DNA from 3 places in the Mycolicibacterium obuense genome. Region 2 is predicted to be linked to each of the others. Evidence: predicted binding sites of a transcription regulator. Region 2 holds the regulator's gene; each other region holds the start of a gene.
What was found. Region 2 encodes LexA, which represses DNA repair genes until DNA is damaged. Its sites were predicted from a motif close to CGAACANNTGTTCG; they were not measured.
Positions count from the first base shown of each region.

Region 1 (9,629 bases), 2.6 Mb from region 2:
CCGACGTTCTCGGAGAACGCGGTGTAGGGGAACGAGTTGAAGACGCCGCCGATGGTGGTCGCCAGCCCGTCGGCCCGCAGCACGTTGCCGATGTCCGACGCCTTCACCCGCTTGCCGACGATCTCGCCGGTGGCGATGGTCGACCCCGTCGATTCGACGGCGGTGATCATCAGCACGATGATCATCGTCAGACAGGCCACGAAGTCGAACTTGGGCAGCCCGAACAGGAACGGCGGGGTGAAGCCGATGGCCGAAGCCTCGCCGACTCGCGCGAAGTCCATGTCGCCCAATGCGAATGCGACCGCGCAGCCGATCACCAGACCGAGCAGCACGGCGATCGTCGCCAGGAAGCCGCGGAAGATGCGTTGGATCGCGACGATGATCGCGATGGTGCCGACGGCGTAGAGGAACCACCGGATGTTCGTGGGATCGGTGTCGTGAGTGTGCGGATTGGTGACGGCGTCCATGGCGCCGACGGGGACCAGGCACAGCCCGATGATCGTGATCAGGGTGCCGGTGACGACGGGCGGGAAGAACCTCAGCAGTTTGATGAACACCGGGGCGATCAGGAACGTGAAGATGCCGGCGACGATCACCGCGCCGTACACGTAGAGCATGCTCGTCGCGCCCCCGCCGTGAGCGAGGCCGATGGCGATGATCGGCGAGACCCCCGCGAACGTGACGCCCTGCAGCAGCGGCAGCCGCACACCGACGTTGCGAAACCCGACCGCCTGGATGATCGAGGCGATGCCGCAGGTGAACAGGTCGGCGGTGATCAGCTTGACGAGTTCGGCCTGGGACAGTCCGACCGCGCCGGCGATGATGATCGGCACGAGGACGGCGCCGGCGTAGAACGCGACGACGTGTTGGAACCCGTAGGTGGCGAGCTTCGGGACGGGCAGCACCTCGTCGACGGGATGGGTGCGCTTGCTCGTGCCGCGGGCGGTCGGTGTCGACATCGGATCAGAATCCGACAGGTTCGCTCACTTCCGGTGACGCACACGTTTCCGCGATGTTGCAGCTCCCGTTTTCTCCCGCGTGGGGCCCCACGCGCGGAGAACTGTCAGTGGTCGTGCAGGATCACGCCGCGGATGTTGCGCCCCGCGCGCATGTCCTCGTAGCCCTCGTTGACCTCGGCCAGCTTGTATTCGTGGGTGACGGTCTCGTCCAGCAGCAGCTTGCCCTCGCGGTACAGCGAGAGCAGCCGCGGGATGTCGGCGCGCGGATTCGCCTCGCCGTAGAGACTGCCCAGCAATCTCTTCTGGAACAGCGTGAACATCATCATCGACAGTGTCGGCTGGTTGTCGGCCATCGGCGCCAGCGCCGTCATCACCACCGCGCCGCCCTTGCGGATGATGTTCGAGGCATCCTCGAGCATCGATCCCTCGAGCACTCCGACGGTCAGGATCGCCGAGTCGGCCATCACGCCGCGGGTCAGTTCGGCGACGAGCGCGGTCGCCTCCGGCATCGACGTGACGAAGTGCGTGGCGCCGAATCGAAACGCCAACTCGCGCTTGCTCTCCACCGGCTCGATCACGACGATCTTCTCGGCCCCGGCCAGCCGCGCACCTTGGATGGCACCGCTGCCGATGCCGCCGAGGCCGATGATCACGACGGTGTCGCCCGGCGACACGGCGGCGGTGTTCACCGCAGAGCCCCATCCGGTCGTCACACCACAGCCGAGCAGGCACGCCCGCGCCAAGGGGATGTCGTCATCGATCTTGACGATGGAGGCCTCCGGCACGGAGCCGTACTGAGAGAACGTCCCGACGAACGCCATCGCCCCGACGTTCTGGCCGCGGGCACGGCGCCGATAGGTGCCGTCCACCTGGGTGCCGGCCATGATCAGCGCCCCGAGGTCGCACAGGTTCTGATGACCGGTCGAGCAGAACCGGCACCTGCCACACGCCGGCAGGAACGATGCGACGACGTGGTCGCCGGGGGCCAGACCGACGACGCCCGGTCCGACCTCGCGCACGACGCCGGCGCCCTCGTGGCCGCCGATCAGAGGCAGCGGGGCCGGCAGGTCACCGGTGCGGATGTGCTCGTCGGAGTGGCACAGGCCGGTGGCCTCCCAGGACACCAGCACCTCGCCGTCACCGGGCGGGTCGAGGTCGATCTCTTCGACGGTCCAGTCCGAGCCGTACTCCCACAGAATCGCGGCATTGGTCTTCATCGGCCGAGTCTAAGAAGCGGTCCGGTCCGCCCGCGGCGGATTCGCCTCGACTGGTGTCACACGGTGGTGAGCGCCAGGCCCGCCAACGCGATCAGCCAGCTCGCGAAGCTGCCGACCAAGAAGTACTCGGTCACCTCATCGATGCCGGGGCCCTTCGGATCGGTGGTCTCCGCGGACTCTCTGCGGGCCGCGGTGAGCTCGGGAAAGCGGATGATTCCCTTGGCCGCGATCACCGCCGAGGCTGCGCCGAACTCCCCGCCGAGCGCCAGCCCGACGATCAGCAGCCGCTCCATCGGGCCGAGCAGCCGGCCACCCTTGAGGCGGTCGGACGGTTGAGGCACGCCGACCGGGCGGACCGCCCCGACCGCGCCCAGGATCAGCCGCACCAACTGGTTCGCGGTGACCAGCTGCAGCAGGACGACCCCGACGACCATCAGCGCCCGCTGCGGCTCGACCTCACCCAGGCCGATCCAGGGCAGCCACCAACCGATCGGGCCGGCCACCGGAGAGGCCCAGCCGCCGAGCGCGACGATCAGTGTGGCGCCCAGGCCGAACGCCGTGAGTGCGCGACCCTGCCGCGTGCCCGTGCGTTCCGCGGCGTCGCCGAGGATGACCCAGACGACTGAGACCGCGGCGGCGATGACGAGCAGAACGATGTCTCCGGGATGCCAGAGCCCCGCCACCGCGGCGCCGATCATCACGGTGAGCGGACCCGCGAGCAGCGCCGGCCATCGCCGGGTGCCGAGCTTGCGGCAGATGTCGGCGACGCCGATGGCGATCAGGAACACCGCCAGCGCACCCATCACAGCTCCCGCAGTTCGGTGGCGACGGCGAGGAGCAGGTCGAGCCCGGACCGGCCGGCGCGTTGAGACACGGCCGAGGCGCTGATGCCCTCCTCCATCGCCAGCTCCTTCTTGGTTCGTCCCGCGCGCATCCCGGCGAGTATGCGCAGAGAGCGCTCATCGAGTGAGCCAAGCAGATGGTCCCGACACATCAGGGCGGCATTGACGGCGCGGGGGTCGGCGCCTGCGCCGGTGTCGTTGCGGAACGCGGTGCGTACGTGCGTCATTCCCGGTTGCTGCTGGGTGGCCGCCGTCCACTCGATGGCGGCCCGCGCTGCCCACCAGCCCGGTCCGTCCTGGATTCCGGACTCCTCGTCGAGTGCGGTGACGGCGCCCCAACCGAGTCCGAACCGGACGTCCACGTGCGGTGCCAGCGTGAGACGCAGCGTGAGCGTCGCGTCGATCGCCAGCCCGACAGTCGGGTACGCGCCCTGAAACTCATCGCCCACGGTGAACGCGGGCGCGTCGACGGCGTTCTCGGCCACGGAGGCCAGCGCCGCAGTGACCCTGCGGTGTAGGGCGCGTCGATCAGCGAACGTGCGAGAACCCACGACGTCGCCGATCAGCGTCGCGCGTGGCGCTGAAGGTCTGCGCTTCACCTGGGCCATATGAAGACTATAACTTCATTTTGCCAATGTGAAGATCACAGCTTCATGCAGGCGGCGCCGCGAACTGTCGGCGAAGCGGCATTGGATCGGAGCACGCAGCCCGGGATTTGTCGGTTGTCGCACGTATGTTCGAATCATGTCGGAGGTGCAGCGGGTGGTCGCGGGGTTACGCGCTGCGGTCGATGCTGTGCTGGCCTGCGGCCTGGATCGGTCCACTGCTGGCGAGGTGGTGGAGCTGCTCGACGAGCTGGAAGCCGCGGGCTGCCGGCTGCCCGCGGCGCAGCATCGGGCGTTGGCGCGTTTGCAGGTGGAGACGTCTGCGGTGCAGATGGGGGCCAAGAACTGGAAAGACGTGCTGGCGATCCGCTACCGGATCAGCGGCTCGGAAGCCAATCGGCGGTTGAGTGAGGCGGCGCTGCTCGCCCCGCGTCAGTCGATGACCGGAGAGCCGCTGCCCCCGGTGCTGCCGGCGACCGCCGCCGCGCAAGCGCAGGGGCGCATCACGCCCGAACATGTGGAGGTGATCCGCAAGGTCGTGGACAAGCTGCCCGGGTTCGTCGACGCTGCGACCGCTGAGCAGTTCGAGGCTGAGGTGGTGCGTATCGCCCGTGGTGCCGGTCCGAAGGCCACCCGCGATGCCGCGGAGTTGGAGTTGTTCCTGCTCGATCAGGACGGGCCCGAACCCGACGATGCCGAACGCACCCGGAAACGTGCGCTGACGAAATCTCGGCAGGGTCGGGATGCGATGACGCAGTGGCGGGCGGAGTTGACGCCGGAGGCGGCGGCGGTGTGGGAGGCGATCTTCGCCAAATACGCTGCCCCGGGCATGTGCAACCCCGACGATCCCGAACCCTGCACCTCCGGGACGCCGACGCAGGCGCAGATCGACAACGATCACCGCAGCCTCGCCCAGCGTCAGCATGATGCGTTGGTGGCGGTCGGACGGATCGCCCTGATGAGCGGCGAGTTGGGTCAGCTGAATGGGTTACCGGTGACGGTGATCGTGCGCACCACCCTGCAGGACTTGGAGTCGCGGGCGGGGATCGGGACGACGGGTGGTGGTACCCGGCTGCCGATCAAGGATGTGGTCCGGATGGGTGCGCACGCGAGCCACTATCTGGCGGTGTTCGACCGCGCCACCGGGTCAGCGCTGGACCTGTTCCGGGCTCGCCGCACCGCCTCGGCCGCGCAGCGGGTCATGCTGATCGCCCGCGACGGGGGCTGCACCAAACCCGGCTGCCCCGTCGGGGCGTATGGCTGCCAGGTCCACCACGTCACCCAAGATTGGGCCGAGGGTGGGGTGACCAACATCGACGACCTCGGCCTGGCCTGCCCACCCGACAACCGCGCCGTCGCACCCGGCGGCTGGACCACATCAACGAACGCCCGCCACGACGTCGAATGGACGCCGCCACCGAACCTGGACACTGGCCAAGCGAAAGTCAACACCCACCACACCCCCGAACGGCTCCTGCGCCCGGAGGATGACGGCGAGGAGGTCAGGAATAGCGCTGACGCGCAGGCAAATCGGGTCGGCGACGCCGAAGCCTGCCCGCAACCCTCGACCGGCGACGCGTCAGAACCCGGCGGACCCGCACCACCCGACAACGAAGCCGCCTGAGAGTCGCGAGGAGATGAACGCCGCGTCGGAAACGCCACCCGAGCTCATCACCCGACCGGCTACATCACTGCGTGATGTAGCCGGTGGCCTTCTGCAGGTGTTCGATCGCCTCGGCGACGATCGCGGGAACCAGGTCCGCGCAGGACGGTAGGTCGTCGATGATCCCGGTGACCTGACCCGAGGCCAGCACGCCGGCATCGGTATTGCCCTCGACCAGGCCGGCTTTCAGCAGCATCGGGGTGTTGGCGGCCATCACCACCTGGGCCCAGGTGAGGTCCTTGCCGTGCCGCATCGCCATGCCGTCGCGGAGCATCGACCGCCACGTCATCCCGCTCATCTTCTTGAACTTCTGCGCATTGCCTACCGCGGCGGCGAGGCCGCGCACCGGCGACCCGCCCTCCAGTTTCTCGACCAGGCCCGTGCGCAGCACCCGGTGGGGCATGCCGTCGACGCGCGTGGAGACGACTGTTCCATCGAGAGCGGCCTGCAGGTAACGCTGCTTGACCGCATCCGGCACGGTCGAGTCGGTGGTGAGCAGGAACCGCGTGCCCATGGCCACCCCTGCAGCACCGTAGGACAGTGCGGCGGCAAGGCCCCGGCCGTCGAAGAAGCCGCCCGCCGCGATCACCGGCATCCCGGTGTCGGCGACGGCGTCGAGCACCGAGGGCAGCAGCAGCGTGGTCGCGATCGGACCGGTGTGTCCACCGCCCTCGCCGCCCTGCACGATCACCGCGTCGGCACCCCAGGCCGCGACCTTCTTGGCGTGCTTGGCCAATCCGACCGACGGGATCACCACGACACCAGCGTCTTTGAGCTTGGCGATCAGATCGGGCTTCGGAGCCAGGGCGAAGGAGGCGACTTTGACTCCTTCGCTGATCAGGAGGTCGACGCGGTCATTCGCGTCGCCGGCGTCGGCGCGGATGTTGATGCCGAACGGTTTGTCGGTCGAGCCCTTGACCTTGGCCACTGCCGTCTTGAGCTCGTCGAGCGTCATGGTCGCCGAGGCCAGGATGCCGAGCCCTCCGGCGTTCGACGTCGCCGACACCAGGCGGGCACCGGCGACCCAGCCCATGCCGGTCTGGACGACGGGATGCTCGATGCCGACGAGCTCGGTCAGCGGCGTGCGCAGCGTGCTCACTTGACTTCCTTGTCGCGCAGCGACTTCGGGTCGATCACCTCGCGCAGGATTCGTAGCTCGTCGTCGGTGGGGAGCCGCGTCGTGTCGACCTCCTCGAGACCGTGCACCTCGAAGGACGTGTTCTCGGCGACCTGGTCGGCTTCGATTCCCGGATGCAGCGAGAGGGCGCGCATCTGGTGATCGGGGCCGTTGAAGTCGAAGACGCCGAGATTCGTCACGACCCGGAAGACGTTGACGAATCGGTAGGCGGGGTTGTCGCGATCGACTTTGTCCCAGCCGATTCCCGAGACGATGTCGACGGACTCACCGAACACCCGGGTGGAGTGGTTGCCCACCCAGTAGCTGGTCGCGTGGTTGATCGTGTTGCCCGGCGCGCCGCGCACGCCGAACATCTGGCGCTTCGGGTGCTGGATCGGACCGAACGCCGACAGGTTCTGGTTGCCGTAGCGGTCGATCTGGTTGGCGCCCATCACCACGTGACGACGCCCCCACGCCAGCGTCTCGAACACGCGGCCGAAGGGCATCCATCCCTCGATGGTTGCCGCCGCTCCGATGGCGGGGGTGTCGGCGATCAGCCGGGCTTCACCATCGCTGAGCACGATGTCGGGTGAGAACGTCAGTCGGGCGAGTCGCGCCCCGATCGAGACGATCGTGGTCATGGGACTCACCATGATCTCGCCTGCGTCGCGGAACAATTCGGCGCACGCGACGGCGCACACCTCTGCGCGGGTTGCCGAGATCACTGGGCCGCCTCCTGGAACGTGCGCACTGCTGCCTGGTAGTCGGATTCGCTGCCGGACAGATACGTGTCGACGAACGCCGACCATGTCTCCTCAGACCCGGCGGCCTCTGCGTAGTGCCGTTGGAACTTCTCGTCCCGCCTGTAGTCGGGTTCGGCCGTGGTGAAGTGTGCTCCGTTGGGCGCCTCGACGACGCTGTCGACCATCATCCGGTTGATCAGTAGCGCCTGCGGGGGAACCGACTTGACCAGTTCCTCCGTCGAGACCACCTTCTCCACCGACAGGAAGCGGCGCTGTGCCGACATCAGGAACAGATCGTCGAAGTAGGGGTCGATGCCGGTGTAGGCCGCATTGCCCTGCGCGTCACCGAGATTCATGTGCACGAACGCCGCGTCGAGGTTCAGGGCGGGCATCGCGATGAGCTCTTCGTAGCCCTCGTCCTCCGGAGGGCAGGAGCGCAGCGACCCGGGATTCGACACCGGGTAGGGCGATCGCACGGTCTTGAGTTCGTCGCCCCAGAAGGCGCGCACATCGCTGCCCAGCCCGGCGCGGATCGGCAGGAACGGCAGGCGCTGCGCGGCCGCCTGCAGCCCGCAGCGCAGCATGCCCTCGTCCATCTCACGCGCTTCGATCGTGCCGGAGGTGCGTGCCTTCGCGAACCACGGGTCGTAGAACGGCGGCGAGTCGAGTGATACGAAGCCGTAATAGGCCCGTTTGACCTTGCCGGCCGAACACAGCAGGCCGAGATCCGGTCCGCCGTAGGTGACCACGGTGAGATCGGTGACGTCGGTGCGCAGCAGGGCGCGCACGAAAGCCATCGGCTTGCGCCGTGACCCCCAGCCGCCGATGCCGATCGTCATGCCGCTCTCGATGCCGGCGACGGCCTCGTCGAGAGTGGTTCTCTTATCTTTCACTCTTTCCCCGCTCGCTTCGCTCGTGCCCGCCGCATCACTATTTCGACCCCTTGTCCGTGCCCGCGAACGCATCCCGGTGTTCGTCGGATACGCCGGCCAGGTTGAGCTCGAAGGTGAAGCCCTGCTCCATCCGGTAGCGGGCGGTGACCGGCTGCACGTCGATGAAGTTCAGCGCTTCCTTGGCTGCGCGGATCACCCGGGTGTCCTTGCTCGCGATGTCGCGGGCCACCCGCAGGGCGGCGTCGTCGAGGTCGGCGCGAGGCACGACCTCGTGCACAGAACCGAAGTGGTGCAGCGTGTTCGCGTCGACGGTCGCGGCGGTGAAGAACAGCCGACGCATCATGTGCTGGGGCACAAGACGTGACAGATGGGTCGCTGCGCCGAGTGCGCCGCGTTCGACCTCGGGTAGCCCGAACTTCGCGTCGTCGGAGGCGACGATGACATCAGAGTTGCCGACCAGCCCGATGCCGCCGCCGACGCAGAAGCCGTTGACCGCAGCCACGACAGGGACCGCGCATTCGTAGACGGCCCGGAATGCCTCGTAGCACCCACGGTTGGCGTCGATCAGCGCGGTGAAGCCCTCGGTGTTCTGCATCTCCTTGATGTCGACGCCGGCGTTGAAGCCGCGCCCCTCGGCCCGCAGGATCACCACGTGCGTGCTCTGATCACGCCCGGCTGCGGTGATCGCATCGGCGAGTTCGAACCAGCCTCGCGACGGAATCGCGTTGACGGGTGGGTAGTCGACAGTGACCGAGACGATTCCCGGCTCCACCGTCGCGGTGGTGATCGGCATGCGCAACTCCTGGGTGGCTACCTAAGCAAGCACTTGCTTGGTACGCTAGCACAGTGACCGACGCCCCCGACAGCGCCATCAACCTCGCTCTCACCGGCCGCGTCGTGCTGGTGACCGGTGGCGTCCGCGGCGTCGGAGCAGGCATCAGCACGGTCTTCGCCGATCAAGGGGCTGTCGTCGTCACCTGCGCCCGCCGTCCGGTGGAGGGGTCACCGTTCGAGTTCCGGCCCTGCGACATCCGTGACGACGATGCCGTCGCCGCGCTGATCGCCGGCATCGTCGCCGATCACGGACAGCTCGATGTCGTGGTGAACAATGCCGGGGGGTCGCCGTACGTGCCGGCCGCTGAAGCGTCAGCAAAGTTCAGCCGCAAGATCGTGGAGCTCAACCTCCTTGGCGCACTATCGGTGGCGACCCACGCCAATGCGGTCATGCAGCAACAGGATTCGGGCGGTTCGATCGTGAACATCTCCAGCGTCAGTGGTCGGCGGCCCACCCCCGGCACCGTCGCATACGGTGCTGCCAAAGCCGGGATCGAGAACATCACGTCCACACTCGCGGTCGAGTGGGCGCCCAAAGTCCGGGTGAACTCGGTGGTGGTCGGCATGGTGGAGACCGAGCAGGCCGACCTGTTCTACGGTGATGCCGACTCGATCGCCGCGATCTCGCGCAATGTACCTCTGGGCAGGCTTGCCCGACCCGAAGACATCGGTTGGGCGACGGCATTCCTCGCCTCGCCCGCAGCCTCCTACATCAGTGGAGCCTCGCTGGAGGTGCACGGTGGCGGGGAGCCGCCG
Region 1 is NZ_AP043663.1:4,812,595-4,822,223, reverse strand. Features, by position in the region: gene ACZ50N_RS23185 (PbuX/PucJ/PucK family nucleobase permease) at 1-959, opposite strand, end outside; gene ACZ50N_RS23180 (NDMA-dependent alcohol dehydrogenase) at 1,064-2,176, opposite strand; gene ACZ50N_RS23175 (hypothetical protein) at 2,233-2,979, opposite strand; gene ACZ50N_RS23170 (SatD family protein) at 2,979-3,626, opposite strand; gene ACZ50N_RS23165 (HNH endonuclease signature motif containing protein) at 3,763-5,247, shown strand; gene ipdC ((3aS,4S,5R,7aS)-5-hydroxy-7a-methyl-1-oxo-octahydro-1H-indene-4-carboxyl-CoA dehydrogenase) at 5,312-6,385, opposite strand; gene ipdB (cholesterol ring-cleaving hydrolase subunit IpdB) at 6,382-7,128, opposite strand; gene ipdA (cholesterol ring-cleaving hydrolase subunit IpdA) at 7,125-8,039, opposite strand; gene echA20 ((7aS)-7a-methyl-1,5-dioxo-2,3,5,6,7,7a-hexahydro-1H-indene-carboxyl-CoA hydrolase) at 8,077-8,832, opposite strand; gene ACZ50N_RS23140 (SDR family oxidoreductase) at 8,886-9,629, shown strand, end outside.
Region 1: a site for LexA is predicted at 3,745-3,758, ahead of ACZ50N_RS23165 (HNH endonuclease signature motif containing protein). Genes of this name have one in related genera too.

Region 2 (9,629 bases):
TCCGCGACACCCAGCGCAGTGGGCGCCGGCGCAGCGAGGTGCCGTCGGTCGCGATCGTCGGCTACACCAACGCCGGCAAGTCGAGTCTGCTCAACGCGCTCACCGGTGCCGGCGTACTGGTCGAGAACGCGCTGTTCGCCACCCTCGAACCCACCACGCGCCGCGGGCAATTCGACGACGGACGGCCGTTCGTGCTGACCGACACCGTCGGGTTCGTGCGGCATCTGCCGACCCAGCTGGTCGAGGCGTTCCGGTCGACCCTCGAAGAGGTCGTCGACGCCGAACTGCTGGTGCACGTGGTCGACGGCTCCGATGTGAACCCGCTGGCCCAGATCAACGCCGTGCGCGCGGTGATCAACGACGTCGTCGCCGAATACGGCATCGCTGCACCGCGAGAACTGTTGGTGGTCAACAAGACCGACGCCGCCAGCGGACTGATGCTGGCCACGCTGCGCCGCGCGTTGCCCGGCGCGGTGTTCGTCTCCGCGCACACCGGCGACGGACTGGACCAATTGCGGGCCACGATGGCCGAACTCGTCGAACCCACGGACACGGCCGTCGATGTGACGATTCCCTATGACCGCGGGGATCTCGTCGCACGGATGCACTCCGAGGGCCGCATCGACGCCACCGAACACACCGAGGCAGGCACCCGGATCACCGCCCGGGTACCGGTCGCACTGGCCGCAGGCCTCGCCGAGTTCGCTACCGCCTGACGATCCGCGGCGGCTGATGTGCGCGCACCGGAGGCGGTGTCGCGGCGTACTTCTCGATCTCGACGAGGACGTGCGCACCAGTGCAGCCGCGGGCCAGGGACGACGTTCCGATGTCGTCGGTGAACACATTGGGGTTGCCGTGGACGCACATCGCCTCGGGGTCGGCAGGATCGATCGGGTCGTACCAGGCCCCGGTCGACAGTTGGACCACATGCGGCCGTACCCGCTCGTCGACGAGCACCCCGGCCAGACAGGCGCCGCGGTCGTTGAACACCCGCACCACGTCGCCGGTGTGCAGCCCGCGCGCCTGCGCATCGGACGGATGCATCCGAATCGGTTCCCGCCCGGCCACTTTCGACTCCTGGCTGGTCTTGCCCCCGTCGAGCTGGCTGTGTAGGCGGGAGGCCGGCTGGTTGGCGATCAGATGCAGTGGATAGCGCTGGGCGCGCGGGCCGCCGAGCCATTCGGACGGCTCGAACCACGCGGGATGTCCCGCGCAATCGGAATACCCGAAGCCGTCGATGTCGTCGGAGAAGATCTCGATCAGCCCGCTGCGGGTGCCGAGCCGGTGCGCCACCGGGTCGGCGCGGAAGTCGGCCAGCAGGGTCAGCCCGTCCTCCACCGGAAGCCGCACCTGCCCGGCCGACCAGAACTCGTCGAACGTGGGCACCACGAAATCCAACGCCTGTGACCATGTGTCGTACAGGTGGCGCAGCCACTGCGCCGAGGTGCGACCCCCGGTGAAGTCCACTTCGACGCCGAGGGCGGCAGCGAGCGTGGCGAAGGTGTCGTAGTCGTCGCGCGCGCCTGCGTAGGGCTCGGTCAGCCGGGGCATCGCCATCAGCACCGGATCGTTGCGGGATCCGGAGAAGTCGTCGCGCTCGAGGAACGTCGTCGACGGCACGACGATGTCGGCATGCCTGGCCATCGCGGTCCAGTACGGATCGTGCACCACGACGGTGTCCACGCGCCCCAACGCTCGGCGCAGCCGCGGAATGTTCTGGTGATGATGGAACGGGTTGCCGCCGGCCCAGTAGACCATTTTGACATCGGGATAGGTGAGCCGTAACCCGTTGTAGTCGAACAACTCTCCGGGATGGAGCAGCATGTCGCTGATGGCCGCGACGGGAATGAACGAGGTGACCGGGTTGACGCCCTGCGGCAGCCGGGGGAGCGCGCAGCGAAGAGGCGGCAACCCCGGCTCGTTCATCGATCCGTACCCGTGGCCGAAGCCGCCGCCCGGCAGGCCGATCTGACCCAGCATCGCGGCCAGCGTCAACCCCATCCACGGAGCCTGCTCGCCGAACCTGGTGCGCTGCAACGACCAACTGACCGTGACGATCGTGCGGTGCGCGGCCATCTGGCGAGCCAGCGCGGTCAGGTCCTCGGGGTCCAGCCCGCAGAGCCCGGCCGCCCACTGCGGCGATTTGGGTACACCGTCGTCGATGCCGAGCAGGTAGCGCTCGAACCGCTCGTATCCCGTGCAGTAGGTGGCCAGGAAGTCACGGTCGGCCAGCGACTCGGTGGCCAGCACGTGCGCCAGGGCCAGCATGATGGCGACGTCCGTCCCGGGCACCGGCGCGAACCAGTCGCAAGGCCCGTCGACGTCGTCACGCAGCGGGGAGAACGACACGATCCTGCCGCCGCCCGCGCGGAAGCGGTGCAGCGCATCCCGGGCCGGATGAGCCGTCGTACCACCGTGATTGACCCCCATGTTCTTCAGCGCGAGCCCCCCGAAGCACACCAGCAACTCGGTGTGCTCGACGATGACGTCCCAGGCGGTGGACCGCTTGAACAGATCGTCATGCGTGCCCACCACCCGTGGCATGATCACGCCGGTGGCGCCCAGGCTGTAGGAGTGCCGGGAAAACGTGTAGCCGCCAAGGCAATTGAGGAACCGGTGCACCTGGCTCTGCGCATGGTGGAACCGGCCGGCGCTGGCCCAGCCGTACGAACCGCCGTAGAGCGCGCTGTTGCCGTGGCGGTCGATGACACGCCGCAACTCGGCGGCGAGGAGCTCGGTGAGCTCGTCCCAGCTGACGGCGACGAAGTCGTCGGCGCCGCGGCGATTGCTCGGTCCCGGCCCGTCGTCGAGCCAGCCCCGGCGCACCGCCGGGCCGGTGATACGCGCCGAGTGGCGGACCGAGCCGGGCAGATTGCCCAGTGCGGGGGACGGGTCGGTGTCGCCGGCGATCGGGGCGACAGAGGCGACGTCGCCGGCCTCGACGGTGGCGCGGAAGGCGCCCCAGTGGGTGAGGCTGGTGCCCATGGGGCCTGAGTGTAGGGCGGGTACGGCCCGGGCGGGCACCGTGTGTCGCGGCGGGTGGGCCAATCCCTGCCTCGCCGGGGCCCAACCATCCGGTTGGGTGGGGTACCGTGGCTGAAAAGTTCCGACGTTCCCGATCCGATCAACGACGCGAGGATTCCTCCATGGGCTCTGCAGCCGAAAAGTCCGTCATCGCCTACGAGCGCACGCTGTTCGAACCGGAACACGAGATGTTCCGCGACTCCTTCCGGACGTTCCTCGAACGCCACGTCGCGCCGCACCACGACCAGTGGGAGGCCGACAAGCTGGTGGACCGCAGCGTCTGGGTGGAGGCAGGCAAGCAGGGCTTCCTCGGCATGGCGGTCCCCGAGGAGTACGGGGGCGGCGGGGTCACCGACTTCCGCTACAACACCGTCATCACCGAAGAGGTCACCGCCGGCCGCTACAGCGGTCTCGGCTTCAGCCTGCACAACGACGTCGTGGCGCCGTACTTCATCCGGCTGGGCACCGAAGAGCAGAAGCAACGCTGGCTGCCGAAGTTCTGCAGCGGCGAATACATCAGCGCCATCGCGATGACCGAACCCGGCACCGGCAGTGATCTGCAGGGCATCAAAACCCGGGCGGTCCGCGACGGCGACCACTACATCCTCAACGGCTCGAAGACCTTCATCACCAACGGCATCCTGTCCGACCTGGTGATCGTGGTGGCCCAGACAGACCCCGACAAGGGCGCGCTGGGCTTCTCACTGCTGGTGGTCGAGCGTGGCATGGAGGGCTTCGAGCGCGGTCGCAAACTCGACAAGGTGGGGCTGGACGCCCAGGACACCGCCGAGCTGTCGTTCACCGACGTGAAGGTGCCGGTCGAGAACCTGCTCGGCGAAGAGGGCCAGGGCTTCATCTACCTGATGCAGAACCTGCCGCAGGAACGCATCAGCATCGCGATCATGGCCGCGGCGGCGATGGAAGCCGTGCTGGCCGGCACGCTGCAGTACACCAAGGAGCGCAAGGCCTTCGGCAAGCCGATCGGCAGCCAGCAGAACAGCCGTTTCCTGCTGGCAGAGCTGTCCACCGAAGCCACCGTCGTCCGGCTGATGGTCGACGAGTTCATCCGGCTGCATCTGGAGGACAAGCTCACCGTCGAGCAGGCCGCGATGGCCAAGTGGTATTCCACCGAGAAGCAGGTCCACCTCATCGACCGCTGCCTGCAACTGCACGGCGGCTACGGATACATGCGCGAATACGACGTTGCGCGGGCCTATCTCGACGCGCGTGTGCAGACCATCTACGGCGGCACCACCGAGATCATGAAAGAGATCATCGGTCGCAGCCTGGGTGTGTAGGCGGTCAGTGCCATTTTGCGGCGCTGACGGCGAGGTGGCTTGGTAAACGCGGTCCGCTGACGCAGAGTGAACGCACGCGGTAATTTTCGCTGAACCGTGATGGAGTTACTCAAGTCGCCGACCACGGGGAGGATGAATGACCCGGCAGCTCATGCTGCGCCGTCGTGGGTTTGGTCGTTGGACCGTCGGATTGCTCGGAGTCGCCACTGCGCTCCTGGTCTCGCCTGTGGCCACGGCACAACCCGACGTCGACGCAGGCAACGCGATCACCGCCACCTGGCAGGCCACCGGTGGCGACACCGGCCCGCTGGGCCCGCCGTCGGGCGATGTCTATCCGATCGGTTCGGGATTCGCGCAGAACTTCGCCTCGGGCAAGGTCTTCTTCACCGCGAGCACCGGCGCGCACTTCATGCAGGGCGCCATCCTCGACAAGTACGAGTCGCTCGGCGGACCCGCCGACAGCGATCTCGGCTTTCCGACCATCGACGAGGGGCCCGGGCGCGCGCCCAACAGCGTCAACAGCACGTTGAGCGCGCCCGACAACCCGGTGATCTTCTGGACACCGGACACCGGCGCGCACGTGGTCCGCGGGCCGATCAACGCGGCCTGGGACAAACTCGGCGGCTCGTCGGGTGTCCTCGGCGTTCCCGCCGAAGACGAGACCTATGACGGTCCAGTGGTGACGCAGAAGTTCACCGGGGGCCAGGTCTCCTACGACTCACGTGCCAAGACGTTCACCACCGACCCGGCCGATCTCGCCGGACAGCTCTCCGACCTCTCCGTGCCGGACGACCCGGTCGCTGCGATCAACGCCGCCCGCCGGGCCGCCGGCGGGCCACTGGGACCGTTGGGCGCCAGCGACGGTGAACCGTACAAGATCGGCTCCGACGGGCTGGGCCAGAACTTCGTCAACGGCAAGATCTTCTACAGCCCCGCTACCGGCGCCAACGTCGTGACCGGCCAGGTGCTGGCCAAGTACGAGAGCGTGGGCGGCCCGGAGGGGGACCTCGGCTTCCCGATCAGCGGCGAGAAGGACGGCGGCGTCGCCCCGGCGAGCAGGATGAGCAGTTTCGCGGCCGCGGACAAGCCGGTGATCTTTTGGACACCCGACTACGGCGCGGTCATCGTCCGTGGTGCCATGAACGCCGCGTGGGAAAAGCTGGGCGGCGCCACGGGCGAGCTCGGCGCCCCGGTCGACGATCAGACGCAGAACGGTGACGCGATCACCCAGAAGTTCAGCGGTGGCGCGATCACCTATGACACCGCCAGCAAGCGGTTCAGCACCGAACCGGCGAACCTGGCCTCTCAGCTGGCCGGTCTGGAGGTCCCCGGACAGCAGGCGACGCAGGCCCCGCCGTCAGCGCAGGGCCGCGCCGCGGACTCCGGGTCCGGGACGCACTGGGCATGGTGGCTGCTGGCGATCATCCCTGTTCTGCTCGTGCTCGCCGTGGTCGGGCTCGTGGTGGCCCGGCGCCGGCGCGGTGATCAGGACGACGACTTGTTCGCCCCGGCCCCACATCAGCAGGAAGACCACGACGCGCACGATTACGGCCACGAGCCGGTGGACGTGGGCGAGGACGCGTTGTTCGGGGACCGCTATGCACGTGAGGGTCTGGGATCGGTGACATCCGCCGAGCGCTCGTCGACCCCTGCCGAAGGCCACGAGCCGAGCGGGCTCGATCTGTGGGGGCTCAGCGACTCCGCGGCTGACCGCTCCGCCTCCGGTGAGCACGCTGACGATCCGTTCGTCGAGCAGGACGACCCTGACTCCATCGACACCGCGCCGACCCGGGTTCAGTCCGCACCCGAGCACGATTTCGCGCAGCCCGATACGGACGAGGAGCTGGCTGCCGAGGAACCGATGGGCGAGGGGCTGCCGAGCGACGAGGACGGTCTCGATTCGGACGGTCTCGATTCGGACGGACTCGATTCGGATGGTCTCGATTCGGATGGCGAGGGCATCACGTCGGCACTGCCCGCGGCGCCCTTCGCCGCTCCGGTATTCGAGCGGGACGCCGTCCTCGACACCGGCAGGCATGCCCGGATCGATGATGACGACGACATCGTCCCGATGGGTACCGCGCTGCACCTGCCTCTCGACGACGACCCGGACGCGATTCCCGACGGTTACCCGATCAAAGCCGACACTCGATCGGGCCTGTACTGGGCTCCCGGGAGTGCCGACTACGACGAGGCTCGGGCCGAAATCTGGTTCGCGACAGAGGAAATTGCCCGCACCAACGGGTTCGTCCGCGGAGGCTGACGAACCGCGTCGGTGTCGGCTCAGATCTTGCGGATGACCGTCACGACCTTGCCCAGGACGGCGGCGTCGTTGCCGGGGATGGGGTCGAAAGCCGGGTTGTGGGGCATCAGCCACACCTGCCCCTTGGTCCGCTTGAACGTCTTGACGGTGGCTTCGCCGTCGATCATGGCGGCGACGATGTCACCGTTGTCCGCGACGTTCTGCTGCCGCACCACGACCCAGTCGCCGTCGCAGATCGCCGCGTCGACCATCGACTCACCCACGACCTTCAGCAGGAAGAGGGACCCGTCGCCGACGAGCTCGCGGGGCAGTGGGAACACGTCCTCGACGGCCTCCTCGGCGAGGATCGGTCCACCGGCCGCGATGCGCCCGAGCACCGGCACGAAGGTGGGCTCCGGCAGGGAGTCCGAGCCGGCGACCTCGGTCGCGACAACCGGATTGGCGGCCATGTCGTCGATGCCGCGCACGTCGACGGCCCTGGGACGGTTCGGGTCACGACGCAGGTAGCCCTTGCGTTCGAGCGTGCGCAATTGGTGTGCCACCGACGAGGTGGACGTCAGACCGACGGCGTCGCCGATCTCTCGGATGCTCGGCGGGTAGCCGCGGGTGGTCACCGAGGAGCGGATGACCTCGAGAATGGTGCGCTGACGCTCGGTCAGACCTGACCCGCGGTCACGTCGGTTGGCGGACTCCGGACCGGACGTGGTGTCGCTGCTGTCGTCGCTCATGACGACGAATGTAACGCGCGAGACACGAGTAATCAAACATGTGTTCGAGGTGTGTCGGCCTCGCGTCTGCTCTTGTCTCGGGGTCGTCGGCGGCCCGAACCGACTTGTCGGTGCCCTCGGTTAGCGTTCGCAACAGTTCGATCACATGTTCTATTCATCGAACACATGATCGAGTACTGTTCGAACACAAGAGCGAATCCACGGATCGAAAGGCAGTCAGATGACCGTTCTCCATGAGGCCGATGTCCGTCAGCCCGCGCGCCGCACCGCGCGTCCCGTGCGGATCGGGCCGGCCACCTCGGCGGCACCGGTCGGCCGGTCTGCCCGGCCGGTCCGGCCGGGACGCCGCCAGCGTCCCGGTGGTGCGCCGCTGCAGTACCGCGGCAGTGGCGTCCTGGTGTCGCGGGCGTCGCACCGACGCCGTCCCATCACCCCCGCGGCCACGGTGCTGCTCGCGCTCGTCGCCGCCGCCATCACGCTGTGGCTGGGTCTGGTGGCCCAGGCGGGCGGCGTCGTCGGGCCTCAGGAAGACGTGCCTGGCCGGTTGGCAGTCGTTCAGGTGCACACGGGAGAGTCGTTGCAGGAGGTCGCCCAGCGCGTCGCGCCGCACGCGCCGGTGACGGACGTGGTGGCGAAGATCCGCGAGCTCAACCAACTCGAGACGGTCGCGCTGACTGCCGGCCAGACGCTGATCGCTCCGATCGCCTGACCTCAGCAACAAGGCTCGCGAACAGGCAGCGTGGTGGCGATCGTGGACATTGCGGTCTGGAACGCGCCCATGGGCACTGTGCTGAGCTGCGCGCTGCTACCGCAGGTACGCTCGAAGACGTTCGAAGCGGTCCGTCGGTGCGGTGAAGGAGCAGTGGTGCACTGTCCGTTCTGCCGACATCCTGATTCGCGGGTGGTCGATTCCCGGGAGACAGACGAGGGCCAGGCGATTCGTCGGCGCCGTTCGTGTCCCGAGTGTGGTCGGCGGTTCACGACGGTGGAGACCGCGGTGCTGGCGGTGGTGAAACGCAGTGGCGTCACCGAGCCGTTCAGCCGAGAAAAAGTGATCAAAGGGGTGCGACGGGCCTGTCAGGGGCGGCAGGTCGACGACGATGCACTCAATCTTCTGGCGCAGAAGGTGGAAGACGCGGTGCGCGCCACCGGATCTCCCGAGGTGCCCAGCAACGAGGTCGGTCTCGCGATCCTGGGTCCGCTGCGCGACCTCGATGAGGTGGCGTACCTCCGTTTCGCCTCGGTGTACCGATCCTTCTCCTCCGCCGAAGACTTCGAGCGTGAGATCGAAGCCCTCCGGGCGCACCGCGAGGTGTCGGCGGGCGGCTGATGCTCGCCAGTCGACTGCTCTGCGCCGACGGTCGCTCAGTCGATCTGGCGCCGACCGTCCTCGACCACGCGGCCGGCGACCTGAACCCAGCCCTCGGCACTCCACACGGTGTGGATGACAGAGCCGCGACCCTGCACGATCGTCAGGTCCCGACTCAAGTACTCAGTGATGCGCACGGCCGCGGCACCCGTCGCTTCGTCTTCGCGGATGCCGAGCCCCGCGGCGAACATTCGCGACCGAATGGTCCCGGTTTCCCGGTCGAGCCAGGTCCACAGGTAGTGCTTGTCGCCATCGCCGTAGTCCTCGGGATCGGCAGCCGCCAACGACTCGAGACTGTCGATGTCATAGATCGCGAACTCTGGCGCCCACTCGGCGCGCGCGCTCACCGAGGTCAGCTCGTCGGAGTAATCGACCTGCACAAGGCCTGCGGGCACCTGCAGCGTCCGAATCGGCGCGCCCTGCTGCGACAGCCACCACGCCGCGCCGACCGTGGGGTGTCCGGCGAAGGGCATTTCGGTGGTCGGAGTGTGGATGTGGGCGTGTGCGGTGCGGGTTCCAGGCTCGGGTGTCGTGACGAATATCGTTTCGCTGTAGCCCAATTCGGCGGCAATACGCTGCCGGTCCGCGGGGGAGACGGTGTCGGAGTCGATGACGCCGAGAGGATTGCCGAAGTCACCTTTGTCGTCGGTGAACACTCGCAGCACGGTCACATCGATGGCCATGAGCCGATGCTACGTCGTGAATGTGCCGCAGCGGCCGCCCCTCGATGGGCGCAGCTCTCAGGTGGCGCTGCGCTCGTCGGCCCCCATGGCATCGAGAACGGCGACGCGCGTGTCCGCCGGGCCGGACAGGGCGCTCTCCTCGATTCCCGTCCGCAGCAGCGTGCGCAGGTATTCCTGGTCGTAAACCGCGGGTTGCGTCCCGTCGATGAACTTCTCCACCACCTCGACGAACCGGTCGGGATCGTCGTGGAACGGAAAATGCCC
Region 2 is NZ_AP043663.1:2,162,738-2,172,366, forward strand. Features, by position in the region: gene hflX (GTPase HflX) at 1-716, shown strand, start outside; gene ACZ50N_RS10370 (molybdopterin-dependent oxidoreductase) at 706-2,985, opposite strand; gene ACZ50N_RS10375 (acyl-CoA dehydrogenase family protein) at 3,147-4,322, shown strand; gene ACZ50N_RS10380 (LGFP repeat-containing protein) at 4,459-6,585, shown strand; gene lexA (transcriptional repressor LexA) at 6,606-7,313, opposite strand; gene ACZ50N_RS10390 (LysM peptidoglycan-binding domain-containing protein) at 7,534-8,022, shown strand; gene nrdR (transcriptional regulator NrdR) at 8,179-8,643, shown strand; gene ACZ50N_RS10400 (PhzF family protein) at 8,679-9,365, opposite strand; gene ACZ50N_RS10405 (alpha/beta fold hydrolase) at 9,423-9,629, opposite strand, start outside.

Region 3 (9,629 bases), 910 kb from region 2:
TGGCGCCGGTCGGCGGGTCGGTCTCCCGCACGATGCGGCTCAGAAGCCCGCGCTGGCTCGGCTGCGCGCCCACGGCTGTGCCCTCCTGGTTGGTCGAATTGGCTCAGCCGATTCGGTCATGAGCAAAACCTATTTTACTCATGGCAGGCGCGTTGACCAGGGTCTGCCAGGGTGAGTGTGGGCACATCGACCTAGGGTGGACGCGTGGCCACGCGTCTGATTCCCGCGACGAGCGGCCGACTGCGGGTCGACGAGGTCGACGGGCTCATCCAGGCGCGCGGGGTGCCCTACGCGCGCGCCGAACGATTCGCACCGCCGGTTCCCGTCACCGCCTCCACCGATGTCGTCGACGCGACGGCGCGCGGCCCCGCCTGCCCGCAACTGCCGTCGCGGCTGGCGTTCGTCACGGGACCCGTGATCGACGAACTCGAGATGAGCGAGCGGTGCCAGGTCTTGAGCGTGACCGCGCCCGCTGACGCCACCGGTCTGCCGGTGATGGTGTGGTTCCACGGCGGCGCCTACGTGTCGGGGAGCGGTGAGGCCGCCAAGTACGACCCCGACGCCCTCGTGCGCGAGGGCCGCGTGATCGTCGTGCGGGTCAGCTACCGGCTCGGAATTCTGGGTTTCCTCAACCTCGCCGACGCGGGTTGGGACAACCTGGGATTGCTCGACCAGATCGCCGCGCTGCGGTGGGTGCAGGACAACATCACCGCGTTCGGCGGTGACCCTGGGCGTGTCACGGTGTTCGGTCAGTCCGCGGGTGGCTATTCGGCGCTGGCGCTGATGATGTGTCCGGAGACGGAGGCCTTGTTCTCCCGGGCGATTCTGCAGAGCGCTCCGCTCGGCATCCTGGGCGTCGATCGAACGGCCATGGTTGCGGCGATGCGTGAGGCGGCATCGGCGCGGCTGTCGGGCGTGGCGCCGTGCGATGCGGACATCGAGTTGCTGCTGCAGGCGCAGGTGGCGGCATTGACCGCTGCCGCGCCGTTCGGCGTGATCGGCAAGATGGCGTTGGCACCGACGGTGGGCCAGACCCCGATGGGGGCCTCGTCGAGGTTGGCGGCAGCCTCCCGGGTCGAGATCCTGGTCGGCTACACGAGGGACGACGCCCTGCCGTTCGTGATGCTCGACAAGCGGGGCGCTCACCTGCGCCGGCTGGGTGCCGTCGGGGCTGCAGCGTCGCGAATGGCTGCGCGCGCACTCACGCGACAGGTGTTCGGCGGCCCCGCGCTCGCCCTTGCCTCGTCATGGCGCGCTGCCGGTGGGCGTGCGCACACCTACCGCGTCGACTGGACACCCGGCCCCCTCGGGGCATGCCACTGCATCGAGGTCCCGCTACTGCTGGGGTCTCGCGAAACATGGTCAGACGCACCGATGTTGGGCATCGAGGGTGTCGACGAGGAGTTGGCGGTCCGGGTTCGTGCACAGTGGAGCGCGTTCGCCCACGGTGAGGTGCGCGAAGATCTGGTGCCACTCGCTATCCCGTGACACGGGTGTGCCTGCCGGCAAGGCGTTCACCCTCATACGAAAACACCCCCGGCCCATTCGGACCGGGGGTGTCTTGTTGCACTACTCAGTGGTGGTGATGGCCGTGTCCATGGCTGTGGCCATGACCGTCGGCTTCCGGCTCGGCCGGCTTGTCGACCACCGCGGTCTCGGTGGTCAGCACCATGCGCGCCACCGATGCGGCATTGACGACCGCGGAGCGGGTCACCTTGACAGGATCGACGACGCCCTGGGCGATCAGGTCGCCGTACTCCAACGTCGCGGCGTTGAAGCCCTGCCCTGCAGGCAGTTCCGCCACTTTGCTGACGACGACCGCGCCGTCGAGCCCGGCGTTGGTGGCGATCCAGTACAGAGGTGCGGACAGCGCGGCGGCGAACACACCGACGCCCAGCGCCTCGTCACCCTGGAGCTCTCCACGCAGCTTCTCCACGGCGCTGCGAGCCTGCACCAACGCGGCCCCGCCACCGACGACGATGCCCTCTTCGACAGCAGCCTTGGCTGCGGCCACGGCGTCCTCGACGGCTTCCTTGCGCTTCTTCAGATCGGTCTCGGTGGCCGCGCCGACCTTGATGACCGCGACGCCGCCGGCCAGCTTGGCCAGCCGCTCCTCGAGCTTCTCCCGATCCCAGTCGGAATCGGAAGCCTCGATCTCCGAACGCAATTGCGCCTTACGACCCTCGATCGCGTCCTGGGTGCCGCCGCCGTCGACGATCACCGTGCTGTCCTTGCTGACGACGACACGCCGCGCGGTACCGAGCACCTCGAGGCCGACGTCACGCAGCACGAGGCCCACGTCGGGGTTGACGACCTGGCCGCCGGTGACGACCGCGAGGTCGTCGAGGAAGGCCTTGCGACGATCACCGAAGAACGGCGCCTTGACAGCGACGGCCTTCAGCGTCTTGCGGATCGCATTCACGACCAACGTCGAAAGCGCTTCGCCCTCAACGTCTTCGGCGACGATCAGCAGCGGCTTGCCGGCCTCGGCGACCTTCTCCAGCAGCGGAAGCAGGTCGGGAAGCGAGCTGACCTTCTCGCGGTGCAGCAGCACCAGCGCGTCTTCGAGAACCGCTTCCTGCGAGTCGAAGTCGGTGACGAAGTAGGCCGAGATGAAGCCCTTGTCGAAGCCGACGCCCTCGGTGACCTCGAGCTCGGTGTTCAGCGTCGAGGACTCCTCGACGGTGACGACGCCGTCGGTGCCCACCTTGGTCATGGCCTCGCCGACCAGCTCGCCGACCAACTCGTCGCGCGAGGACACGGTGGCCACCTGTGCGATGGCCGTCTTGTCGGCGACCGGGGTGGCCGCAGCCAGCAGCGCCTCAGACGCAGCGTCTGCAGCCTTGCTGATACCCGAGCCGAGTGCGATCGGGTTGGCGCCCGCCGCCACGTTGCGCAGACCGGCCTTCACCATGGCCTGGGCCAGCACGGTCGCGGTGGTGGTGCCGTCGCCGGCGACGTCGTTGGTCTTGGTGGCGACCGACTTGACGAGCTGGGCGCCGAGATTCTCGAACGGATCCTCGAGGTCGATGTCACGGGCGATGGTCACGCCGTCGTTGGTGACCGTGGGGCCACCGAAAGCTTTGGCGAGCACGACGTGGCGGCCGCGCGGGCCCAGCGTCACCTTCACCGCGTCGGCGAGCTTGTCGACGCCGACCTCCATGGCGCGGCGCGCGGTCTCGTTGAACTCAATTTGCTTGCTCATAAGTTTCTTTCCCTCAAGGCGGGTATGACGCGCACCGCCCCGGACATCACCTCGCGTGTGCGGGTATGTCCGGGGCGGAACACGATTCGCTTACTTGGAGACGACAGCCAGCACGTCGCGGGCCGAGAGGATCAGGTACTCCTCGCCGCCGTACTTGATCTCGGTGCCGCCGTACTTGCTGTAGATGACCACGTCGCCCTCAGACACGTCCAGAGGAATCCGCTTCTCGCCATCCTCATCCCAGCGGCCGGGGCCAACTGCGACGACGGTGCCTTCCTGCGGCTTCTCCTTGGCGGTGTCGGGGATGACCAGACCGGAAGCGGTCGTGGTCTCGGCCTCGTTGGCCTGAACGAGGATCTTGTCCTCGAGTGGCTTGATGTTGACTGCCACGATTGGAGCCCCTTCACTCTTGATGTAGGTGTGCGTACACGGCGGTCGGTGACCGCCCTCGCGCCGTCGTCGCGGGTGCCGACACAGGGTTTGAACCGACTGCCGCCTAGCACTCTATACATGAGAGTGCTAGGTGCTCAAGGTCGGGGTTCTCGTGTACGCCCCGGGCGAACGGCACCGGATTCATCCCCAGGCTTCGAGTTATCCACAGGCTGGGATTTTGCGGCACCCGGCCGGCTTGACAGTCGGTAGATTCGTACATGTGTTCGATATGGTGCGGGTGGCAGACGCGGAGCTGGTCGAGGTGATGACCAGCTCCACGGCCGCTGCCGCCCGCGCCGAAGCGGTCACGCTGGCCGCGATCGCGGAGCTGTGGCGGCGGCGCCGCTGCCCGGAGCGGGAGCGGTGGGTGTGCGCGGACTGGGACGCCACCGCCGCCGAGATCGGCTGTGCCTTGGGGATGGGCCCCGGGCGGGCGTCGACGCTGATGGACCTAGCGCTGGCGCTGCGTGACCGGTTCCCCGGCGTGGGGGCCCTGCTGGCCGACGGGCAGGTGACGATGGACATGGTCAAGACGATCGTGTCCCGCACCGCGCTGGTCCTCGACCCCGCCACTTTGCGGCTGCTCGATGGGCATTTCGTCGACGCTGTGGCGGGGTGGGGGGTGTTGTCGCAGAAAAAGCTCGAGGCCGCTATCGATGTGTGGATCGAGACCTACGATCCGGATGCGGTGCGCCGGGTGCGCACCCGGTCGCGGGATCGGTCGTTCACCATCGGCGATCGCAGCGATGCTGATGGCGTCACCAGCGTGTACGGGCAGTTGGCTGCCTCGGATGCGGCGCTGCTGGCGTCCCGGCTGGCGATGATGATCGCTTCGGTGTGTGAGTTCGATCCGCGCACGCTGGATCAGAAACGCGCGGACTCGGTCGGGGCGATCGCCGCCGGCGCCACCGCGTTGACGTGCCGCTGCGGGCGCCCCGACTGCGCCGCCGCGCGGGTGGATGACGGGCGCGCCTCGGCCATCACGATCACCGTGATCGCCGACCAGGCCACCCTCGACGTTCAACCCGATCCGCAGCTGCACGGCGAAACACCCAAGTCCGCCTACACGCCACGAAACACCGCGCCCGTCGAGCCCGTCGAGCCTGAGCCCGTTGAGGCTGAGCCCGTCGAGCCTGAGCCCGTCGTCGCAACGCCGGTTGAGTCCGCCGCTACACAGTCCCAGCGCGCGGCGCTGATCGTGGGCCCCGGCGGGGGCATCGTGCCCGCACCGCTGCTGGCCGAACTGATCGCTCACGGCGCGACAGTCCGTTTCGTCGGCGCCAACGAGGGCCTGGCCACCGACGGCTACCGACCCTCCGCCGCGCTGGACCGCTTCGTCCGCGCCCGGGATCTGACGTGCCGCTTCCCCGGCTGCGACCGACCCGCCACCCACGCCGACATCGACCACACCGTGCCCTACCCGGCCGGTGCGACGCATCCGGCGAACACGAAATGCTATTGCCGCCAGCATCATTTACTGAAAACCTTTTGGGAGGGGTGGACCGAACGCCAAACCCCCGACGGGCGCCTGCACCTGATCAGCCCGACCGGCCACGCCTACACCACCGCGCCGCTCTCAGGGCTGCTGTTCCCCTCCTGGAACACCCGCACCGGACCACCACCGGCGACCACCACCACCACGCAGCGACCCACCCCGGGCCGCCACCTCATGATGCCCACCCGCGGCCGCAGCCGCACCCAGAACCACCTCGCCTACATCCACCGAGAACGCGAACTCAACCACCGCGAACGCGTCGAAATGGAGCCGCCACAACACAACTCGGACGCCTACAACGCGCCACCCACCGGATGCACCGGCGATGACCCGCCGCCGTTCTAGCGCAGCTGGTCGGGATTCATGAGCAGGTGGTCCGACACGTCACCGATCATCTCGACGTCGACGGTGCGTTGCGTGAAGAACCAGCCGTGGTCGTCGCGAGCGAAGGTGTCGGCGTACCGGCCCACGACGATCGGCTGCAGCGCAACGGTATCCGTCTGCTGGACGACGCAGAACGTGGATCGCGCGGCCGCAGTGTCGCCGCCGACATCGACGATGGGATTGAGGACGAGATGACGGGTGCGCGGGGTGTTGCCGTGATCGGGAAAACGACGGGTCGTCGCAGCGAACAGGGCCGCGATCGCCTCGCTGCCGGCGACACCCATGAAGTTGCCCCTCCCCAACAGCCGGCCGACGCCGTCGAAGTCGCCCGCGTCGATCAATTCGGCATAGCGGTACAGCAATTCGGTGATAGCCGAACGATCACTCACGCGACCTGCCCCTGCACCACCGGCAGTCCGGGATCGCTGGCAACATCGAGTGGTGACGGCTCCGCTCCCGCCGCGATCAGGTGCGCCGCGAACGACGCGATCATCGCCCCGTTGTCCGTACACAACCGCGGACGCGGCACCCGCAACGTCAAACCAGCTGCCGCACAGCGCTCCTCGGCCAGCTCACGCAGCCGCGAGTTCGCCGCCACTCCCCCGGCAATCAGCAGCGTCGACACCCCCAGCTCATCGGCTGCGCGCACCGCCTTCGCCGTCAACACATCGGCGACCGCCTCCTGAAAGCCCGCCGCGATATCAGCCTGCACGGCGTCCGGGTGACTCTCCACATACCGCGCGACCGCGGTCTTGAGACCCGAGAAGCTGAACGCGTAGCGGTCATCCCGGGGTCCCGTCATCCCTCGGGGGAAGGTGATCGCAGCAGGATCCCCCTCGCGCGCGAGCTCGTCGAGGACCCGGCCACCCGGATACCCCAGGCCCAGCAACCGCGCCACCTTGTCGTAGGCCTCCCCCGCCGCGTCGTCCACCGTCGAACCCAGCTCCACGATCGGCTCACCGAGGGATCGCACATGCAGCAGGTTGGTGTGTCCGCCGGACACCAGCAGCCCGATGCTCTCCGGCAGCGGGCCGTGATCGTAGACATCGGCTGCGAGGTGACCGCCGAGGTGATTGACCGCATAGAACGGCACCTGCCATGCCGCCGCGTACGCCTTCGCCGCCGCCACGCCCACCAGCAGCGCACCCGCCAGACCCGGCCCGATCGTCGCCGCCACCACATCCGGCCGATCGATGCCGGCCACCTGCAGGGCGCGACGCATCGTCGGGCCCAGCGCCTCCAGGTGCGCCCGAGATGCGATCTCGGGCACCACGCCCCCGAATCGGGCGTGCTCGTCGACACTGGAGGCGACCTCGTCAGCCAGCAGCGTCACCGCGCCGTCGGCGCCCAGTTCCGCGATACCGACACCGGTCTCGTCGCACGAACTCTCGATCGCCAAGATGATCATCGCGGCTCCCGCTTCATCGAGTAGGCGTCCGCGCCACTGACGCGGTAGTAGCGCTTGCGCAGGCCGATTCGGGTGAACCCCTCGCTCTCGTACAGCGCGATCGCAGCCTCGTTGTCGGTGCGCACCTCCAGGAAGATCGCGCCGCCGTCGGCGTAGTCGAGCAGCTGGCGCAACATCTGTCTGCCGATGCCGTGGCCCTGATACGCCGGGTCGACGGCGATCGTGTGCACCTCGTACTCGAACGGCTTGCAGCGGCCCAGCCGCGCGATACCGGCGTACCCAACGAGCTTGTCGTCGGCCCGCGCCGCCACGTACTGGTTGTGCTTGGCCGCGATCTCGGCGAGAAAGGCACGTTCGGGCCAGGGATCGTCCCCGTCGAACAGCTGCGCCTCGAGTTCGGCGCAGCGTGCCGCGTCGGCGGCCACCAGAGACGAGTAGTCCACGTTCATCGCTTCACCGCCGACGGCTTCGCGTCGGGTCTGCGCAGATACAGCGGCACCAACGGCTCCGGCTCGGTATCCCAATCTGCCACCGCCGCAACCAGACCCGTCGCCGACGGCGACACCGGCGCCAGCCGAGGTAGATCGAACAGCGCCGCATGCTCAGGCGATCCGGCCACCCCAACCAACCCAGCCGCGCCGGCGGGCACGTCGGTCGCAGCGTTGACCGCCGGCCCGTCCACGCGAACCCCGTCGCAGTACCGAGCCCAGTACACCTCCCGCCGGCGCGCATCGGTGACCACGAGCACCTCACCGGTCGTCCCCGCCGCGATCGCGTCCAGGCTGCACACCCCGTACACGGGAATCCCGAGAGCATGACCGAACGCCGCCGCGCTGGCCATGCCCACGCGCAACCCGGTGAACGGCCCCGGCCCGCACCCGACCACCACAGCGTCCAGTTCGCCCACATCCACACCGGCGTCCGCCAGCGCCCCGACGATGTTGGGCGTCAACGTTTCCGCATGCGCGCGCGGATCGACCGTCACGCGTTCGGCGAGCATCTCGATTCCCGAGCCGAACCGGACCACTCCGGCGGTCACGGCCGGAGTGGCGGTGTCGAGGGCCAGCACCAGCCTGCTCATGGTCTGCTCCACTGCCACATCGCCGTACGCACATCACTGTTCGCGGTCCGCTCGAGCCGGATGTCGAGGTGTCGCTCCGACAGCCGCTCGGCGACCCCCTCGCCCCATTCGACGACGACGACCGCATCGTCGAGATCGGTGTCGAGGTCCAGGGAGTCGAGTTCGGCGAGCAGATCGACCGAGCTCTCGTCCAGAAGGCGGTACAGATCGACGTGCACCATCGCCGGCCCTTCGGACTGACGCGACCGGTGCACGCGCGCCAGGACGAACGTCGGCGACAGCACCGGCCCCTCCACGTCCATACCCTGCGCGATTCCCTTGGCCAGCACCGTTTTTCCCGCACCCAGCGGGCCGGACAGCACGACCAGGTCACCGGCGCGCAGTTCGCGCCCCAGCTCGGCCCCGAACGCGAGGGTGTCCTCGGCGCTGGCAAGTTGCTGCACGCCCGAGTCAGCCATTGTTGCGCACCCTCTCCCGCACTCGCCGGGTCATCGCCACCAACTTCGACGGCGTCGAGCGCTCGACCAGCCGCACCAGCGCGTCGTCGATGATCTCGGGCTGCTCCAACTGCACCAGATGTCCTGCGCCGCCGACGATCACCAACTCCGACTTCGGCAGCGCCGCCGCCATCTCGCGCGAATACTCGGCAGGCGTCAGCAGATCCCGGTCGCCGCAGGCGATCAGCGTCGGCACCTTGCGCAGCGTGACCAGGCCCGCGGTCTCGTCGTGCACCTCGAGCGCGTGGAGGAATTCGACCAGCGTGGCGATCGGCGTGTCGTGCATCATGCGCTCGGAGAACGCCACCACGCTCGGGCTGATCTTCTCGTCGCCGAACGACGCCGCCCGCAGGATGGGTCCGATCACCGACCGCGCGGCGCCGCGGAACCGGTGAACCGTCTTGGGCGCATAGCGGGCGGTGAACTGAACCGCTTCCAGCGCAGGGTTTTTCAGGATCTCACCGAGGGGCGACCGGGACACCCCTTCGGCCGCCGACGCGATGATTGCGGCGCCGACGATGCGGGTGGGATAGCGCTGTGGGTACTGGCGAGCGTGGGACAGGACCGTCATGCCGCCCATCGAGTGCCCGACGAGCACCACCGGCCCACGCGGCGCCATGACCGCCAGCACGCTCTCGAGGTCCTGGCCCAACTGTTCCACCGTGTAGGTGTCGGGCGACGCCTCGCCGGACTGTCCGTGGCCGCGCTGGTCATAGAACACCATGCGGACCTGCGCGCCCCACTGCTCGCTCAGCCGGGCTCGCTGAAAGTGGAAGGAGCCCATGCGAAGAGAGAAGCCGTGGGCGAACACCACCGTGAGCGGCGCGTCCTGCGGGCCGACCTCACGCACCGCCAGCGGTACTCCGTCCGGGGTGGTGACGACCGTGCTGCGGTCGACGTCGAGCAGTTCGAAATCCTCGTCCCGGTGCGGATCGTCCTCGGTCACGCGGCGCCGCAGCGAGCGCGCCGCGGTGATACCGGCCGCCGACCCGACGGCGGCGATCCCGGCCGCGCCGGCCAGCCAGCCGGCCCGCGGGCTCATCGTCCGCCCCCGCGGTACGACCGGGTGATACGGCCGCGCGGGCTGGTGACGACCTCGTAGTTGATGGTGCCCAGCAGGTCCGCCC
Region 3 is NZ_AP043663.1:1,255,119-1,264,747, reverse strand. Features, by position in the region: gene ACZ50N_RS06150 (threonine/serine exporter family protein) at 1-73, opposite strand, end outside; gene ACZ50N_RS06145 (carboxylesterase family protein) at 205-1,488, shown strand; gene groL (chaperonin GroEL) at 1,574-3,205, opposite strand; gene groES (co-chaperone GroES) at 3,296-3,598, opposite strand; gene ACZ50N_RS06130 (HNH endonuclease signature motif containing protein) at 3,867-5,477, shown strand; gene ACZ50N_RS06125 (nuclear transport factor 2 family protein) at 5,474-5,905, opposite strand; gene tsaD (tRNA (adenosine(37)-N6)-threonylcarbamoyltransferase complex transferase subunit TsaD) at 5,902-6,924, opposite strand; gene rimI (ribosomal protein S18-alanine N-acetyltransferase) at 6,921-7,373, opposite strand; gene tsaB (tRNA (adenosine(37)-N6)-threonylcarbamoyltransferase complex dimerization subunit type 1 TsaB) at 7,370-8,005, opposite strand; gene tsaE (tRNA (adenosine(37)-N6)-threonylcarbamoyltransferase complex ATPase subunit type 1 TsaE) at 8,002-8,463, opposite strand; gene ACZ50N_RS06100 (alpha/beta fold hydrolase) at 8,456-9,544, opposite strand; gene alr (alanine racemase) at 9,541-9,629, opposite strand, start outside.
Region 3: a site for LexA is predicted at 3,851-3,864, ahead of ACZ50N_RS06130 (HNH endonuclease signature motif containing protein). Genes of this name have one in related genera too.